Regions from separate parts of the Acidovorax sp. GW821-FHT10E04 genome, predicted to be linked through region 1. Evidence: predicted binding sites of a transcription regulator. Region 1 holds the regulator's gene; each other region holds the start of a gene.

Region 1 (4,867 bases):
CAGATCGGCGTGCTGTCTGCGTACGTATGGGGCCTGTCCAACGGCAAGCAGGCTGCCGCGGTGCGCTGATCCGGGCCGGGTGGTGCGCCCCCTGGCGCTGCCCCCGGTTTTTTGCCCCATTGCTGAAGACACACCAAGCCAATAGGTCGACACCACCATGAAGCCACCCAGCGGGCCAGCCCGCAAGGTCATTCCGATTGCACCGGTTGCATCCGATGCCTCGTCCGAGGGCGAGATCGTCTCCTTGTACGAAGCGCAGAAGAAGATTTACCCGCGCTCCATCAGTGGCCTGTTCGCACGCTGGCGCTGGGGCATGGTGTTTCTCACGCAACTGGTCTTTTACGGCCTTCCCTGGTTCGAGTGGGGGCAGCGCCAGATGGTGCTGTTCGACCTGGGGGCACGGCGGTTCTATATTTTCGGGCTGGTGCTCTATCCGCAGGACTTCATCTATCTCACGGGCCTGCTCATCATCTCGGCGCTGTCGCTTTTCCTGTTCACGGCCGTGGCGGGGCGGCTGTGGTGCGGTTTCGCCTGTCCCCAGACGGTCTACACCGAAATGTTCATGTGGATCGAGCACAAGATCGAAGGCGATCGCAGTGCCCGGCTGCGGCTGGACAACGGGCCCTGGACCTTCGAGAAGATCCGCAAGAAGTTTCTCAAACAGGTGGTATGGATCACCGTGGCGCTGTGGACGGGGTTCACGTTCGTGGGCTATTTCGTGCCCATCCGCGAGCTCGGCGCGGAACTGCTGGCGCTGCAGGGCAACTGGCAGATATTCTGGGTGCTGTTCTACGGCTTTGCCACGTATGGCAATGCGGGCTACATGCGCGAGCAGGTGTGCAAGTACATGTGCCCCTACGCGCGCTTTCAGAGCGCGATGTTCGACCGGGACACCCTGATCGTGAGCTATGACGTGGAACGCGGCGAGCCGCGCGGCCCGCGCAACAAGACGATCGACCACAAGGCCAAGGGCCTGGGCGACTGCATTGACTGCACCCTGTGCGTGCAGGTGTGTCCCGTGGGCATCGATATCCGCAAGGGCCTGCAGTACGAGTGCATTGGCTGCGGACTGTGCGTGGATGCGTGCAACACGGTGATGGACAAGATGCACTACCCCCGGGGGCTGATCCGCTTTTCCACGCTGAACGGCGTGGCGCAGCGCTGGAGCCAGTCGCAGATCCTGCGGCGCGTCCTGCGGCCTCGCGTGCTGATCTACACCGCCGTGCTGGTGGCACTGTGCGTGGGCATGATGGCCAGCCTGGTCACCCGCACGCCGCTCAAGGTGGATGTGGTGCGCGACCGCGCGGCCCTGTCGCGCATCGTGGCGGGCGGCAAGCTGGAGAATATCTACCGCCTGCAGATCATGAACGCCACCGAAGGCCCCCAGCGCTACCGCATCGGCGCCCGCGGCCTGGACGGGCTGGAGGTGGCCTCTGAAGCCGAGGTGGACATTGGCCCCGCGGAGTCCCGGTGGGTGGCCGTGCGCCTGCAGATACCGTATGGCTCCGCGCCCCCGGGCTCCCATGCCGTGCAGTTCGATGTGCAGGCGGTGGGCGCTGCGGCCCATGTGACCGAGAAGTCCGTATTCCTGGTGCCCCGATGAGGCGACGTGCACCCCGGTGCACGGCCCCGGGGACGTTGTATGACCGAGAAGATTTTTGAGGAGCAAGCACCCATGCCATCCAATCCAGCCATCGGCTCCGCCCCCGCCACCGCTGCGCCCTGGTGGAAATTCGGCCACGTCTGGCTGATCATCGCCGGCCCTGCCATCGTCATCGTGGCGGGCTTTGTCACGCTGTGGCTGGCGATTTCGCGGCCAGACCCCGTGGTCGTCGAGGACTACTACCGCCAGGGCATCGAAATCAACAAGACGCTGGAGGCTCCGGAGAAGAGCCTGGCCCCGGCCATGAAGGGCCGCAACCACGCGGCGACACCGGTTCAGGACCAGCCACGCTGAAACCCCTGGCCGAGCAGCGGGTCTGCGCGGCCTTACCAGGAGACAACCCCGATGTGGACGCAACGCCTGATGTGGATTGCATGGCCCGCCTTTCTGATGGCGGGCGCGATGGAGATGCTGGTTTTTGCTATGGTGGACCCGCAGGACCTGCATTGGTTCGGGCAGCCGCTGGCCCTGTCGCGCCAGGGCGTCTACACGCTCGCGTTCTTTGCGTTCTGGGCCATCACCATGGCCTCCAGCGCGTTGACCACGCTGCTGGCAATGTCGCCCTTTGAACTCAACCGCTGCCCCGTGCCCGAAGGCGAGCGCCCTGATGATTGCCGAAAGACATCATCCTGCCCTTGAACAGCGCACCGGCCGGGCTCCGGTGGCAAGGCGTTGCCGGGACGGGCGGACCTGGCTCGCCTTGCTCAGTGGCAGGCGGACTGGTTGTTCACGATGCGCTTGAGCGCGTCGGTCTCGAGGATGCGGACATGGCGCTGCTTGACTTCGACAATGCCTTCTTCCACAAACTTGGAGAAGGTGCGGCTCACGGTCTCGAGCTTGAGGCCCAGGTAGCTGCCGATCTCCTCGCGCGTCATGCGCAGCACCAGCTCGGACTGCGAGAATCCGCGGGCGTGCAGGCGCTGCACCAGATTGAGCAGGAACGCTGCCAGGCGCTCCTCGGCACGCATGCTGCCCAGCAGCAGCATCACGCCGTGTTCGCGCACGATCTCGCGGCTCATGATCTTGTGCACGTGGTGCTGCAGCGCGGTGACCTCGCGGGACAATTCCTCGATGCGGTCAAACGGCATGACGCAGACCTCGGCGTCTTCCAGGGCCACCGCATCGCAGGTGTGGTGGTCATTCACGATGCCGTCCAGGCCGATGATCTCGCCCGCCATCTGGAACCCCGTGACCTGGTCGCGTCCGTCCTCGGTGGCCACGCAGGTCTTGAAAAAGCCGGTGCGGATGGCATAAAGCGAGGTGAACGACTCACCATTGCGAAACAGCGTACCGCCGCGCTTCACCTTGCGGCGAACTGCAACGACCTCGTCGATGCGGTGCAGTTGCTCTTCGCTCAGGCCCACCGGCATGCACAGCTCGCGCAGGTTGCAATTGGAACAGGCGACTTTGATGGTGAGCGGGTTCATAGGCACAGGGCGGAGTTAGGTTTCGAGCATACCGCCCGATGGCCGAAGAGGGAGTCTCTTGGAGGGCGGGCAGGCGACTGACATGCATCAAATTGTCGCTGTTCCGGCCACTCCATCACTTGATTCATGTCAAGGACATGGGGGGCAGCTTACGGCACAGTCAAGGTGTACGCAAGGATTCGCCCCATGACCGCTGTTTCGCCTGACCTGCTGCGCCGTTTTGACGTACCAGGCCCCCGCTATACCTCCTATCCGACGGCCGACCGGTTTGTGGAAGCCTTCGGCCAGGAGGACTACGCCCTCGCCCTCGAGCAGCGCCGCATGGGCACCCTGACCAAGGCGCTGCCCTTGTCCCTGTATGTGCACATCCCTTTTTGCGAGTCGCTGTGCTACTACTGCGCCTGCAACAAGATCATCACCAAGCACCACGACCGGGCTGAAGTCTATCTGCGCTATCTCAGCCGCGAGATCGATCTGCACACGGCGCACTGCGGCACGGGGCAGGTGGTGAGCCAGCTGCATCTGGGCGGCGGCACCCCCACCTTCCTGTCGGACGATGGCTTGCGGGAACTCATGGCGATGCTCCAGCGCAGCTTCACCCTGGCGCCGGGCGGGGAGTACTCGATCGAGGTGGACCCCCGTACCGTCAATGCCGACCGGCTTGCCGTGCTCGCGGAGCTTGGATTCAACCGGCTGAGTTTTGGCGTGCAGGATTTTGACCCCGAGGTTCAGAAGGCGGTGCACCGCATCCAGCCCGCCGAACAGGTGTTTTCGCTGGTGGAATCCGCGCGCTCGCTCGGCTTCGAATCGATCAATGTGGACCTGATCTACGGGTTGCCGCGCCAGACGCCGGAGTCGTTCGACCGCACGCTGGCGCAGGTGGTTCAGTTGCGGCCTGATCGCATTGCGCTGTATGCCTATGCCCACCTGCCGGAGCGGTTCAAGCCCCAGCGCCGCATCCTCTCCGCCGAACTGCCCGCAGCCTCCGGCAAGGTGTCGATGCTCTCCCGTTCGCTCGACGCGTTCATGGGCGCCGGCTATGTGTATGTGGGGATGGACCACTTCGCGCTGCCGGAGGACTCGCTGGCCGTCGCCAAGCGGCAGGGCCGCTTGCACCGCAACTTCCAGGGCTACAGCACCCAGCCCGACTGCGACCTGATCGGCCTGGGCGTGTCGGCCATTGGCAGGGTCGGCGCCACCTACAGCCAGAACGCCAAGACCCTGGATGAGTACTACGACCTGCTGAACCAGGGGCGTCTGCCCGTGGTGCGTGGCCTGGCCCTGACGCGGGACGACCTCGTGCGCCGTGCCGTCATCATGTCCTTGATGTGCCAGGGAGAACTGCTGTTCGAGCCCATGGAACAGGCCTGGCTCCTCGATTTTCGGCACTATTTCTCCGCCGAACTGGCGCAACTCGACACCATGGCCGAGCAGGGACTGGTCAAGGTGAGGCCCGACGGTGTCGAGGTCACGGCCATGGGCTGGTTCTTCGTGCGCGGCATCGCCATGGTTTTCGACCGATATCTGCAGGCAGACCGCAACCGCGCGCGTTTTTCACGCATCATCTGAATCCCATGCTTGCAACGGTTGCCTCGACTGCCTTGTTGATGGGGCTCGTTGGCGGGTCCCATTGCCTGGCCATGTGCTCGGCACCTTGTGGCGCCGTGGTGGGGCAGGGGAGCGCGGGCTGCGCATCCGCCCCGGGCGCCGGGGCGCCGGCGGAGGGGGCTCCCCCGAAGGTGCAGGCGGTGCGGTGGGCACCGCGCGGTGGCGTGGC
Region 2 (4,867 bases), on a different contig from region 1:
CGCCCGTGGACATCCGCAAGGACCACGCCTGCCCCTACTGCCGCGCGGCGTTCTCGCTCATCGACCCCGACGCGGTGGTGCGCGCGATGGAGGGCTACGCCCGGGCTGGCGCCCGCCCGGCCCAGGCCGCGCACGGCACGCCGGCGGCGACCGTGGACATTGGCGATGCCCTGGTGGCGCTGGAGCGCGACCGCAGCCGGGCCGAGCGCGAGCGGCAAAAGAGTGCCTTCAGCGGCGCGCGGGATGGCGATGGCGACTCCTTCACCGGCGACCTGCTGGCCGCGGGCGTCTCGCTGGTCTGGGAGGTGTTGACCAAGCGGGTGTAGCCGCGCCGGCCATTTCCCGCGTTTGCATATACCCTTGCGCGGCCCTGCGAAATGGGCACACCGGACCGGGTTCGGACCACAATGGCGTTCGCAGACTTCCCGGCGGCCCCAGTCCGTCGCCGCAGTCTCCCGTGGCGGCCAGCAGCCTGTGCGCGTGGCCGCCGTACTGCCTGACCCCGTCCATCCATTCCGCCAAACGGGGCGCCCCTGCGACCACAGGAGGAGACGATCTTGCCGCTGCAGCCGCACCGAAGCCGACGCCGTCCCCGGGCATCCGCCGGGCGGGCGCCCGCGCCACGCAGCGCCGCGGCACCGGCCCCGCTGCGGCACGCGCCCTTGCCCGCCGTGCCCAGCACCCTGCTCATCCCGCTGGCGGCGCGGGCGCGGGGCAACCATTACTTTCCCTGGCTGGCCTGCGGCGATGCGGTGGCCGCCGGGCTGCTGGAGCGGCTGGGCACCGATGTGGAGCCCTACCTCAACGACCTGCCCACCGTGCTGAACGTGCTGTGGCGCACCCGGATCATCCGGGACACCGCGCAGGGCTTCTTCCTCAGGCACCCCGGGGGCCAGGGCGTGAACCTGGGCTGCGGCCTGTCGCACCATTTCCAGTGGCTGGACACCGGCGCCAACCACTGGCTCGACGCCGACCTGCCCGAGGTGATGGCGCTGCGACGGCAACTGCTGCCCGCGCGGTGCCCGCGCACACGGCTGGCCGAGGCGGACATCACCCAGCCCGGCTGGTGGCACCGGCTGGGCCTGCCGCCGCGCGCGGCGGGGAGCGGGGCGGCAGCGGCGCCCGTGCTGGTGGTGTGCGAGGGCGTGCTCATGTACCTGGAGCCAGGCCAGGTGCAGGCGGTGCTGCACGAGTTCGCGCAGTGCGCGCCCCCGGGCTCGCGCCTGGTGCTGGACGTGCTCACCCACCGGGCCGTGGGCACGGCCGGCCGGCACGCGAGCGTGGGACCCACGGGGGCCGAGTTCCGCTGGGGCCTGGCACGCCTGGCCGACCTGTCCGCCGCGCACCCGCGCCTGGCGCTGCGGCACGCGCACAGCGTGGCGGAATGCTATGGCTGGGCGGGCCTGGCGCTGGAGACCCTGTGGTGGCCCTGGCTGGGCGCGCCGCTGTACGGCATGGTGGAGCTGGAAGTCACCACCCCCTGAGCGCCCGTGGCGTGGGCGCGGGCGCTGCCACTTCTTCCCTTTCGCGCGTGGAAAGGGGGCGGCACCCGGTGGCGGCCGGCGGGCTGGCCGGGGGCGGACGTGTCACTGCCGTGCCAGGCGCCCCAGCAGCTCGGTCCACGCGGGCGGCTTGCCGGTGAGCTGCCCCACGATGGCCGCCTGCAGCGGTGGCAGGCGCCGGGCGCCCTGCAGCACCAGCTGGCGCAGCAGGCGGGGCAGGGGGCGGGCATCGGTGTACAGCCGCACGATGGCGTTCGTGCCTTCGTAGATCGGCCATGCGTGGTGGTGGTGTGCGCGTCCATAGCCGGACAGGATTGCGCTGTCTCCGATATCGCGGCCCTGGCCGCGCGCGGCCAGCAGGGCGGCGGTCAGGCGCTCCACGCCGGCCAGGCCCAGGTTGTAGCCGTGGGCCGTCACCGGGTGCATGCCCACGGCCGCGTCGCCCAGCAGCGCGCAGCGGTGGGAGGCAAAGCGATCCGCGTACACGGCCACCAGCGGGTAGGCGTGGCGTTCTCCGTCGAGCTGCATGGGCCCCAGGCGGTTGTCGAACTGCGCCCGCACCTGGGCGGCAAAGGCGTCGGCGGGCAACGCCATCAGCGTGGCGGCATCCGCAGCGCCTGCGGTGACCACGACCGAGCACAGGTGCGGGCTGCCGGCCGTGTCGGCCGCGTCTGCGGCATCCACCGCATCCGGCAGGGGCAGGATGGCCAGCGTGCGTTCGTAGCCGAAACACTCGTGCGCCACGCAGCCATGGGGCCGGGCATGGCGCATGCGGCAGACGATCACGGTGCGGCCGAAGTCCGCCATGCGCGCGCCAATGCCCAGCTGGCGCCGCGTGGCCGAGAAGCGGCTGTCCGCCGCGACCAGCAAGGGCGCCTGCAGGCGCTGGGGTGAAGGGGCCTCCGCGTCCGGGGCCGTGTCTGTGGGGGCAAGCAGGCGGTACTCCAGCTCGGCATGCGTGGCCAGGGTGGCCACGCGCGTCACCTGGGCGCCGGTGACGATGCGCACGCCGGGCGTTTGCGCGGCCACCGCATAGGCGGTGCGGCGCAGCGCGTGGTTGGGGACGATGAAGCCCAGCGCCCCGTGGCCCGAGCGCTGGGCGTCGAGCTGCAGCGCGCTGCGCTGGCCGAGCGGCCCGTCATGCACCTGGGCCTCGCGGATGGCGCCGGTCTCGTGCGGCGCCAGTTGCGCCCAGGTGCCCAGCCGCTGGAGCGTGGCGCGGCTGGGGTGGGTCAGCGCGATCTCGCGGCCGTCGGGCGCGGGGGCGGCCAGCGCGGCCTGGGGCTGCTGCTCGACCACCGTGGCCGTGAAACCGGCGTGGGCCAGGGAAATGGCCAGCGACAGGCCCGCGGGCCCCGCGCCGACGATGAGGACATCGCTGTGGGAGGAGGAGAAGGAGGAAGTCATGGCAGGAAAAGGCAGGAGGTGGACAGCCTGGTACGCACCCCCGCGACCGGAGGGGATCGCCTGCCATTGTGGATGCGCTCCGCGCGCCGGGGGTTGCCCTGCGTCAAGTGTGCGCGCAGGATATGCTATTAAATATATAGCTGTCGGCGCTGATGTATCCAGCGCTAGGGGCCCCAAAGACCCCAAGGCCCGTGGATCAGGCCCGGGCCGGCTTGCGCGGCGGGCGCTTGGCCGCTTTCTTCTTTCCGGCGCCGCCGGCAGGCTTGCCGCGCAGGTGCAGGCCCCAGGTGACCAGCAGCCACAGGTACGACGCCAGCACGCTGTAGGCCGCCACGGCCGCCAGCGACAGGGGCGGGGCGGTGATGGAGCGCGGATTGGCCATGGTTTCCAGCAGCTGGCGGGTGCCGGCGCCCAGCACGGCCTCGCGGCTGCCCGAACGGGCCATGCGCGCCGCCATGAAGATGAAGAACTCCATCAGCAGCGCGCCGATCAGGAAACACGCCAGCAGGGCCAGCAGGTGCGAGAACGCGCGGCGGTCGCCCTTGGCCAGGAAATAGAAGGCCGACACCAGCACCAGCGCGGGCAACAGCAGGGCCAGGGCGGGCCAGGCGGACAGGAGAGCGTGCATCGGAGACAACAGGTAGCGGCGTGGGGCCACCGGTGGCAGGCAGCACACCGGTGAATCATCGGCAAGAGCGGCCCTGGGGGCACGCACGACTGCGGATGATAGGCGCTGGCCGCGTCCTGTTCGCCTTGCGGCTGTAACTGTTGGCGACACCGCGCGGCGGAGCGCCGAGCCACCCCGCACCGCCCGCTGCGCCGCGCGGCCCCCCGCCGGGCCCCCTGGCTCCCGGGCCCGTCAGCGTGGATGGCCCGGGCCCGCCACGAAATCGGCCACGGCCGCCAGCACGCCATCCTGCTGCAGGATCTTGCGGTGGCCCAGCCCTTCGGTGGCCAGCAGCGTGGCGCCAGGAATGTGGTCGCGGTAGGCCTCGCCATCGGCAAAGCGGTTGATGCGGTCGCCCCGGTCGTGCACCACCAGGGTGGGCAGCGCGATGCGCGGACCCACGGCCGGGGGCTCGAACTGGCGCATCAGGATGCCCTCGCGCGCCTCGATGCGCCGCTGCATGGAAGCGCGCGTGCGCTCCGACAGGCCGAACACCTGCGCGAACAGGCGCGTGTATTCGTGGGGCGACGCGGGCGGCGCCAGCAGCACCAGCCGCCCGGTGGCCAGGCCCCGGCTGGCCGCATGGGCCGCCGCGTTGGCCGCGAGCGAATGGGCTACCACGGCGCTGGGCGCCGAATCCTGCGCATGCAGGCGGGCGGTGGCGTATTCGATGGCGCGCGCGAACTGCGGCAGGTTGCTCACGCGGCCCCGACTGCCGCCGTGCGCGGGCAGGTCCACCAGCACCGGGCGCAGGCCCCGCGCGGCCAGGGCGCCGGCCAGCGGCAGCATCTGGCGCGCGTGGCCGCCCCAGCCGTGCAGCAGCAGCACCGTGGGGCCGTGCGGCTGGGCCTGGGGCAGGTAAAGCGTGATCTCGGCGTCTTCGAACGGCCAGCGTTCCGTGCGCCAGTGGCCGGGCGGCACGGCGCTGCGGCCCGGTTTGCGCAGGGGCAGGGGCGTGCCGAAAAGGCGGTAGGCCGCGCGCACGGCCAGCGCGGGCCACAGGCGCTCGGTGGTGCCCAGCGCCACGCGCAGCAGGCGCATGCCGGGGTGTTCGCCGTAGAAGCTGGACGTGGCCTGCAGGGCGGTGGAGGAGGAAGGGGAGGCGTTCATGGGGGGCTCCGGAAAGGGAGGGAATGGGGGGCGGACGCGGTGGACGGTCAGTAGAAGATCCAGTCCCGGTTGCTGCGCGGAAGGCGGGCGAGTGTCTGGCGCAGCGCCCGGACGGCGCCCGCCGCGGCCACGATGGCGGCGATACCCAAGATGATCAGCATGGTGGTTCCTTTCTTCGCAC
Region 3 (4,867 bases), on a different contig from region 1:
TTGGCGGCAGCCTCAAGGACGTGCCCCCCACCGAGCTGGGCGCGCTCGTGGTGCGCGAATCGCTCGCGCGTGCCAACGTGGAAGGCAAGGACGTGGGCCACGTGGTGTTCGGCCACGTGGTCAACACCGAGCCCAAGGACATGTACCTCTCGCGCGTGGCCGCCATCCACGGCGGCTGCGGCGAAGGCACGCCCGCCTACAACGTGAACCGCCTGTGCGGCTCGGGCCTGCAGGCCATCGTCAACGCCAGCCAGTCCATCCTGCTGGGCGACACCGACGTGGCCATTGGCGCCGGGGCCGAGAACATGAGCCGCGTGCCCTTTGCCAGCCTGAACATGCGCTGGGGCGCCCGCATGGGCGACACCAAGATGGTGGACATGATGATCGGCGCGCTGCACGACCCCTTCCACAACATCCACATGGGCGTGACGGCGGAGAACACCGCCGCCAAATGGGGCATCAGCCGCGAAGACCAGGACAAGCTGGCCGTGGAAAGCCACAACAGGGCCGAGCGCGCCACGCAAAACGGCCTGTTCAAGGACCAGATCGTGCCCGTCACCCTGAAAAGCAAGAAGGGCGACGTGTTGTACGCCACCGACGAGCATTTCCGCCCCGGCGCCACGATGGAGGACCTGGCCAGGCTCAAGCCCGTGTTCCAGAAGGAGAACGGCACGGTGACGGCCGGCAACGCCTCGGGCATCAACGACGCCGCCGCCGCCGTGGTGCTGATGGAAGCCGGCGCCGCCAAGGCCCGTGGCGCCAAGCCCCTGGCCCGCCTGGTGGCCTATGCCCACGCGGGCGTGGACCCCAAGTACATGGGCATCGGCCCCGTGCCCGCCACGCAGCTGGCGCTGAAAAAGGCAGGCCTCACGGTGAACGACCTCGACGTGATCGAAGCCAACGAGGCCTTTGCCGCCCAGGCCTGCGCCGTCACCAAGGACCTGGGCCTGGACCCGGCCAAGGTCAACCCGAACGGATCGGGCATCTCGCTGGGCCACCCCATCGGCGCCACCGGCGCGCTCATCACCGTGAAGGCGCTGCACGAACTGCAGCGCGTGCAGGGCCGCTACGCGCTGGTGACCATGTGCATCGGCGGCGGCCAGGGCATCGCCGCGATCTTCGAGCGCATCTGACCCGTGCCGCCCGGCCTTGCCATCGCCAGTGGCGATGTTGCCACCCTGTATCGGCAAGGCCAGCCCCGCGCAGGATCGGCGATCATCCGTGGGTGCTGGCACCAAGACCAGCAGAGCGGAGCGCGCCTGCGCGGCCGCCTGTCCATATTGAACCGACGGAGACATCTCTCACCATGATTCGCACCCTGCTTTCCTTCACCGCCCTCGCCTTCGCCGTGGGCACCACCGCGCACGCCCAGGCCCCCGCACCGGCTGCGGCCTACCCCACCAAGCCCATCCGCCTGATCGTGCCCTTCCCGCCCGGCGGCGGCACCGACATCCTCTCGCGCCTGGTGGCCACCAAGCTCACCGAGAGCGCCAAGTGGACCGTGGTGGCCGACAACAAGGCGGGCGCCGGCGGCACCATCGGCATCGGCGAGGCCGTCAAGGCGGCCCCCACGGGCTATGACCTCGTGATGGGCCAGAAGGACAACCTCGTGATCGGCCCCTGGCTCTACAAGAACCTGCCCTGGGACCCCACCAAGGACCTGACCGCCGTGGCCCACGTCGCCTACACGCCCGTGGTCATCGCCACCAGCGTCAACTCCAAGTACAAGACCCTGGCCGACGTGGTGGCCGCCGCCAAGGCCGCGCCCGGGACCATCACCTATGGCTCGCCCGGCAACGGCACGTCCATCCACCTGGCGGGCGACCTGTTCGAGAAGGCCGCGGGCGTGAAGCTGAGCCACATTCCCTACAAGGGATCCAATCCCGCGCTGATGGATGCGCTGGCGGGCAATGTGGACCTGCTGGTCTCGTCCCTGCCCTCGGCCATGGGCCAGATCAAGTCCGGCAAGCTGCGCCCCCTGGCCGTGACCTCGGCCAAGCGCAGCTCGTCCCTGCCCGAGGTGCCCACCGTGGCCGAGTCGGGCTTCAAGGACTTCGACGTGAGCACCTGGTACGGCGTGTTCGCCCCCGCCGGCACGCCGGCCACCGTGGTGAGTGCCATCAACGCCGAGGTCAACAAGCTGCTGGCCACCGCCGACATGAAGGCCGCCATCCATGCCCAGGGCGCGGAGCCGGAAGCCATGTCCGCCGCGCAGTTCGGCACCCTGCTCAAGACCGACTACGCCAAGTGGAAGGGCATCGTCGAAGCCTCGGGCGCGAAGATTGAGTGACCCCCTGAGGCGCTTCGCGCCTTCCCCCTGAAGGGGGACGCAGCCGGTGGCCTGGCAAAGCCAGATCCACGGGTGCACTGGCGGGGGGCGTGCCTGTTCCACGAGCTGTGGAATGTGGGATGCGCTGGTGCGCGGCGCCATCGAGAACTGAAATGAGGAACGGCTCCTTTCGGAGCCGTTCCTCATGGGGGATGGCGCTCAGTCCCTCACGACCAGCACCGGGATGTGCACCACGCCCAGCACGCGCTGCGTGACGCTGCCCAGCACCAGCTTTTCAAGCCCGCGGCGGCCGTGCGAGCCCATCACGATGAGATCGGCGCCCGTGCTTTCCAGCGCGCGCAGGATGCCTTCATGCACTGCGTGGCCTTCGCCCACCACGGTGGTCACCGGCACGCCAGCCTCGGCCATGGCCTTCTTGGTGGCATCCAGGGCGCTGTTGGCCTCGGCGGTGGCCGCGTTGATGTACTGGGCCTGGCCGTAGGCGAAATCAGCCCCCACGCCCGTGAAGGGATAGGGATCGACCACGTAGACCGCCGTCACGGCGCTGCCAAAGGTCTTGGCCAGGGCCGCGGCCTTGGAGACCGCGAGCATCGAGGTGTTGGAACCGTCGACTGGAACCAGAATGTGCTTGAACATGGTGCTTCTCCTTGAGTTGAGTGTGGGACCTGGCTTGTGGCCCGGCCATGGACATCAGTTTGAACGCCCACCATACCGCGCATCTTGATTCGCATCAAATCGGACGCACTCCCTTGCCGGCGTTCAGCGGCCCGCAGGGGCCTGCCCGACCACATCCGCCCCCTGGAAACCACCCCGGCGGCAGGTGACCACGAGGGTGTCGCGATACCCCCCCTCGCCCAGGGGCTGGATGGGCGTGGATTCATGGATCATGCGCGCATCGTCCAGCAGCAGCAGGGACCACGGCTCGGTCAGCGTGAAGCGCTGGCCGCTGGGGCCCGCCGCCTCGAATACCCGCGTCTCGCCGCCCTTGATGCCCTCGCGCCCCACGAGGAACACGGCCACCAGGTCGACGCCGTCGCGGTGGGCGCCCTCGGGGGTGGGCCGGCCAATGCCGTCGGTGGTGTCGATGCGGAACTGGTGGGCCTCGACGAACCAGGATGCAGGCGCCTCGGAGCGCGCAAACACGGCATCGGACACCCCGGCCAGCGCTGCCAGCAGCTGCTGCCACACCGGCCGGGCGACGGTGGCGGGCTCCATGGGGGCAAACCAGCGCTCCATGCCGCCATGCAGCGCGTTGTACTCCACAGGCTGCCAGTGCGCGCGGTGCGGCACCTGCCGCACCTGCCCGTCCTGCACCACAAAGCAGGCATGGCGGCGGCGGCGGTAGCGCCCGCCGTCCTTGAGGAAATCATCGGGGGGCAGCCCCGCCCAGTCGCCGTTCAGGCCCAGCAATTCCGGCAGGGCGCAGCCCGTCCAGCGGGCCACGTCCGCCGGCGACAGGACGGCAAAGCCGTTCTGCCGCAGCTGGCTGGCGACATCCTGGGGGGCGGTGAAGGGGGGAGAAAAAGTGACTTGGGCCATAGAGGCCCGAGCTTAACCGCTGGTGCCGGCACCGCGTCTGCGATGGCGCAAACGCGGTGCAGCGCGGCGCGGCCTTGCAGGGAGGTGCGCCGCGCGGTCCGTCAATCAGTCAGTCGCGGTGGCCATGTCCATGGCCCTTGCCATTGTTGCCGCGGCCCCGGTCATGGTCGCGGTCCTGCTTGCCGCCGTGGCGATGGTCGTCATCCCACCGGCGGTCATCGCGGCCAGGGCCCCGGTGCGGAGGGCCACGGCGTGGTGGCGGCTCCTGCACGAAGTACACCGGCTGGCTGCACGCGTTGTAGCGCGCGCAGTGCTTGCCCCAGTTCTTGGCATGGCCGGGCGGCACGTAGAGGTAGATCGGCGAGCGCGGCACCACGACCGCGGGGCGGTGGATGATGACCGGCTCGGCATACAGCAGCGGCGGCGGTGGCGCATTGCCGATGTTGATGCGGCCGTACACGCCGGGGGCCAGCTCGCCGCCCACCGTGGCATTGATGTAGGTCTGCGCATGCGCGCCGCCCGCCGCGGCGAGCAGCAGCGCGGCCGCCGCGCCAGACAGGAGGAGACGGATCGTGGACATCGTGGTCATGGTTGTGGTTTTCATCGGGAACTCCTTGCTTGTACCGCCCGGAACAGCACACGATGTGCGGCTGCGGTGCGCGGACCCTGATTTGTAACAAAGCCCGCCCTACCCTAAACCCGAATCCGCGCAAAAGATGTAAGCAAATGGCGACAGAACCGGGCTGCCCGCCGCCGCCCCACGCCGCCTGAGGCAGGTTCATCCGGCGGCCCGGCGTGCCCGGCAAATGCGTGCAGTCGCCGGGCTTGGAGTAGCATGTGCCACCACCCGCTTCGGTCCAGGAGACAGCGATGCCCCACGAACGCCGCCACTTTGTCCGCGTCGGCTTTGACGCGCCGGCCTTGCTGACCACGTCCACCGACGCCTTCAGCGTCCACGTGCAGGACCTTTCGCTCAAGGGCGCGCTGCTGGTGGCACCGGCGCAGGCGAACCTGCAGACCGGCATGCTGTGCCAGCTG

What was found. The regulator FNR, encoded in region 1, switches genes on or off when oxygen is low (the NO sensors DNR and NnrR bind a similar motif). The targets are predictions, from matches to a motif close to TTGATNNNNATCAA.
Region 2: a site for FNR is predicted at 3,003-3,016, ahead of ubiM (5-demethoxyubiquinol-8 5-hydroxylase UbiM). Genes of this name have one in related genera too.
Region 3: a site for FNR is predicted at 3,011-3,024, ahead of AC07OC_RS04680 (universal stress protein). Genes of this name have one in related genera too.

What each region holds. Positions count from the first base shown of each region.
Region 1 is NZ_JBWKMT010000002.1:409,808-414,674, forward strand. Features, by position in the region: gene ccoP (cytochrome-c oxidase, cbb3-type subunit III) at 1-69, shown strand, start outside; gene ccoG (cytochrome c oxidase accessory protein CcoG) at 158-1,603, shown strand; gene AC07OC_RS06875 (FixH family protein) at 1,676-1,957, shown strand; gene AC07OC_RS06880 (hypothetical protein) at 2,009-2,302, shown strand; gene fnr (fumarate/nitrate reduction transcriptional regulator Fnr) at 2,368-3,090, opposite strand; gene hemN (oxygen-independent coproporphyrinogen III oxidase) at 3,277-4,659, shown strand; gene AC07OC_RS06895 (sulfite exporter TauE/SafE family protein) at 4,665-4,867, shown strand, end outside.
Region 2 is NZ_JBWKMT010000003.1:588,199-593,065, forward strand. Features, by position in the region: gene AC07OC_RS12070 (zf-TFIIB domain-containing protein) at 1-326, shown strand, start outside; gene AC07OC_RS12075 (class I SAM-dependent methyltransferase) at 672-1,484, shown strand; gene ubiM (5-demethoxyubiquinol-8 5-hydroxylase UbiM) at 1,587-2,909, opposite strand; gene AC07OC_RS12085 (hypothetical protein) at 3,106-3,537, opposite strand; gene AC07OC_RS12090 (alpha/beta fold hydrolase) at 3,769-4,686, opposite strand.
Region 3 is NZ_JBWKMT010000001.1:1,028,980-1,033,846, forward strand. Features, by position in the region: gene bktB (beta-ketothiolase BktB) at 1-1,133, shown strand, start outside; gene AC07OC_RS04675 (tripartite tricarboxylate transporter substrate binding protein) at 1,307-2,290, shown strand; gene AC07OC_RS04680 (universal stress protein) at 2,489-2,926, opposite strand; gene AC07OC_RS04685 (2OG-Fe dioxygenase family protein) at 3,050-3,829, opposite strand; gene AC07OC_RS04690 (hypothetical protein) at 3,939-4,433, opposite strand; gene AC07OC_RS04695 (PilZ domain-containing protein) at 4,700-4,867, shown strand, end outside.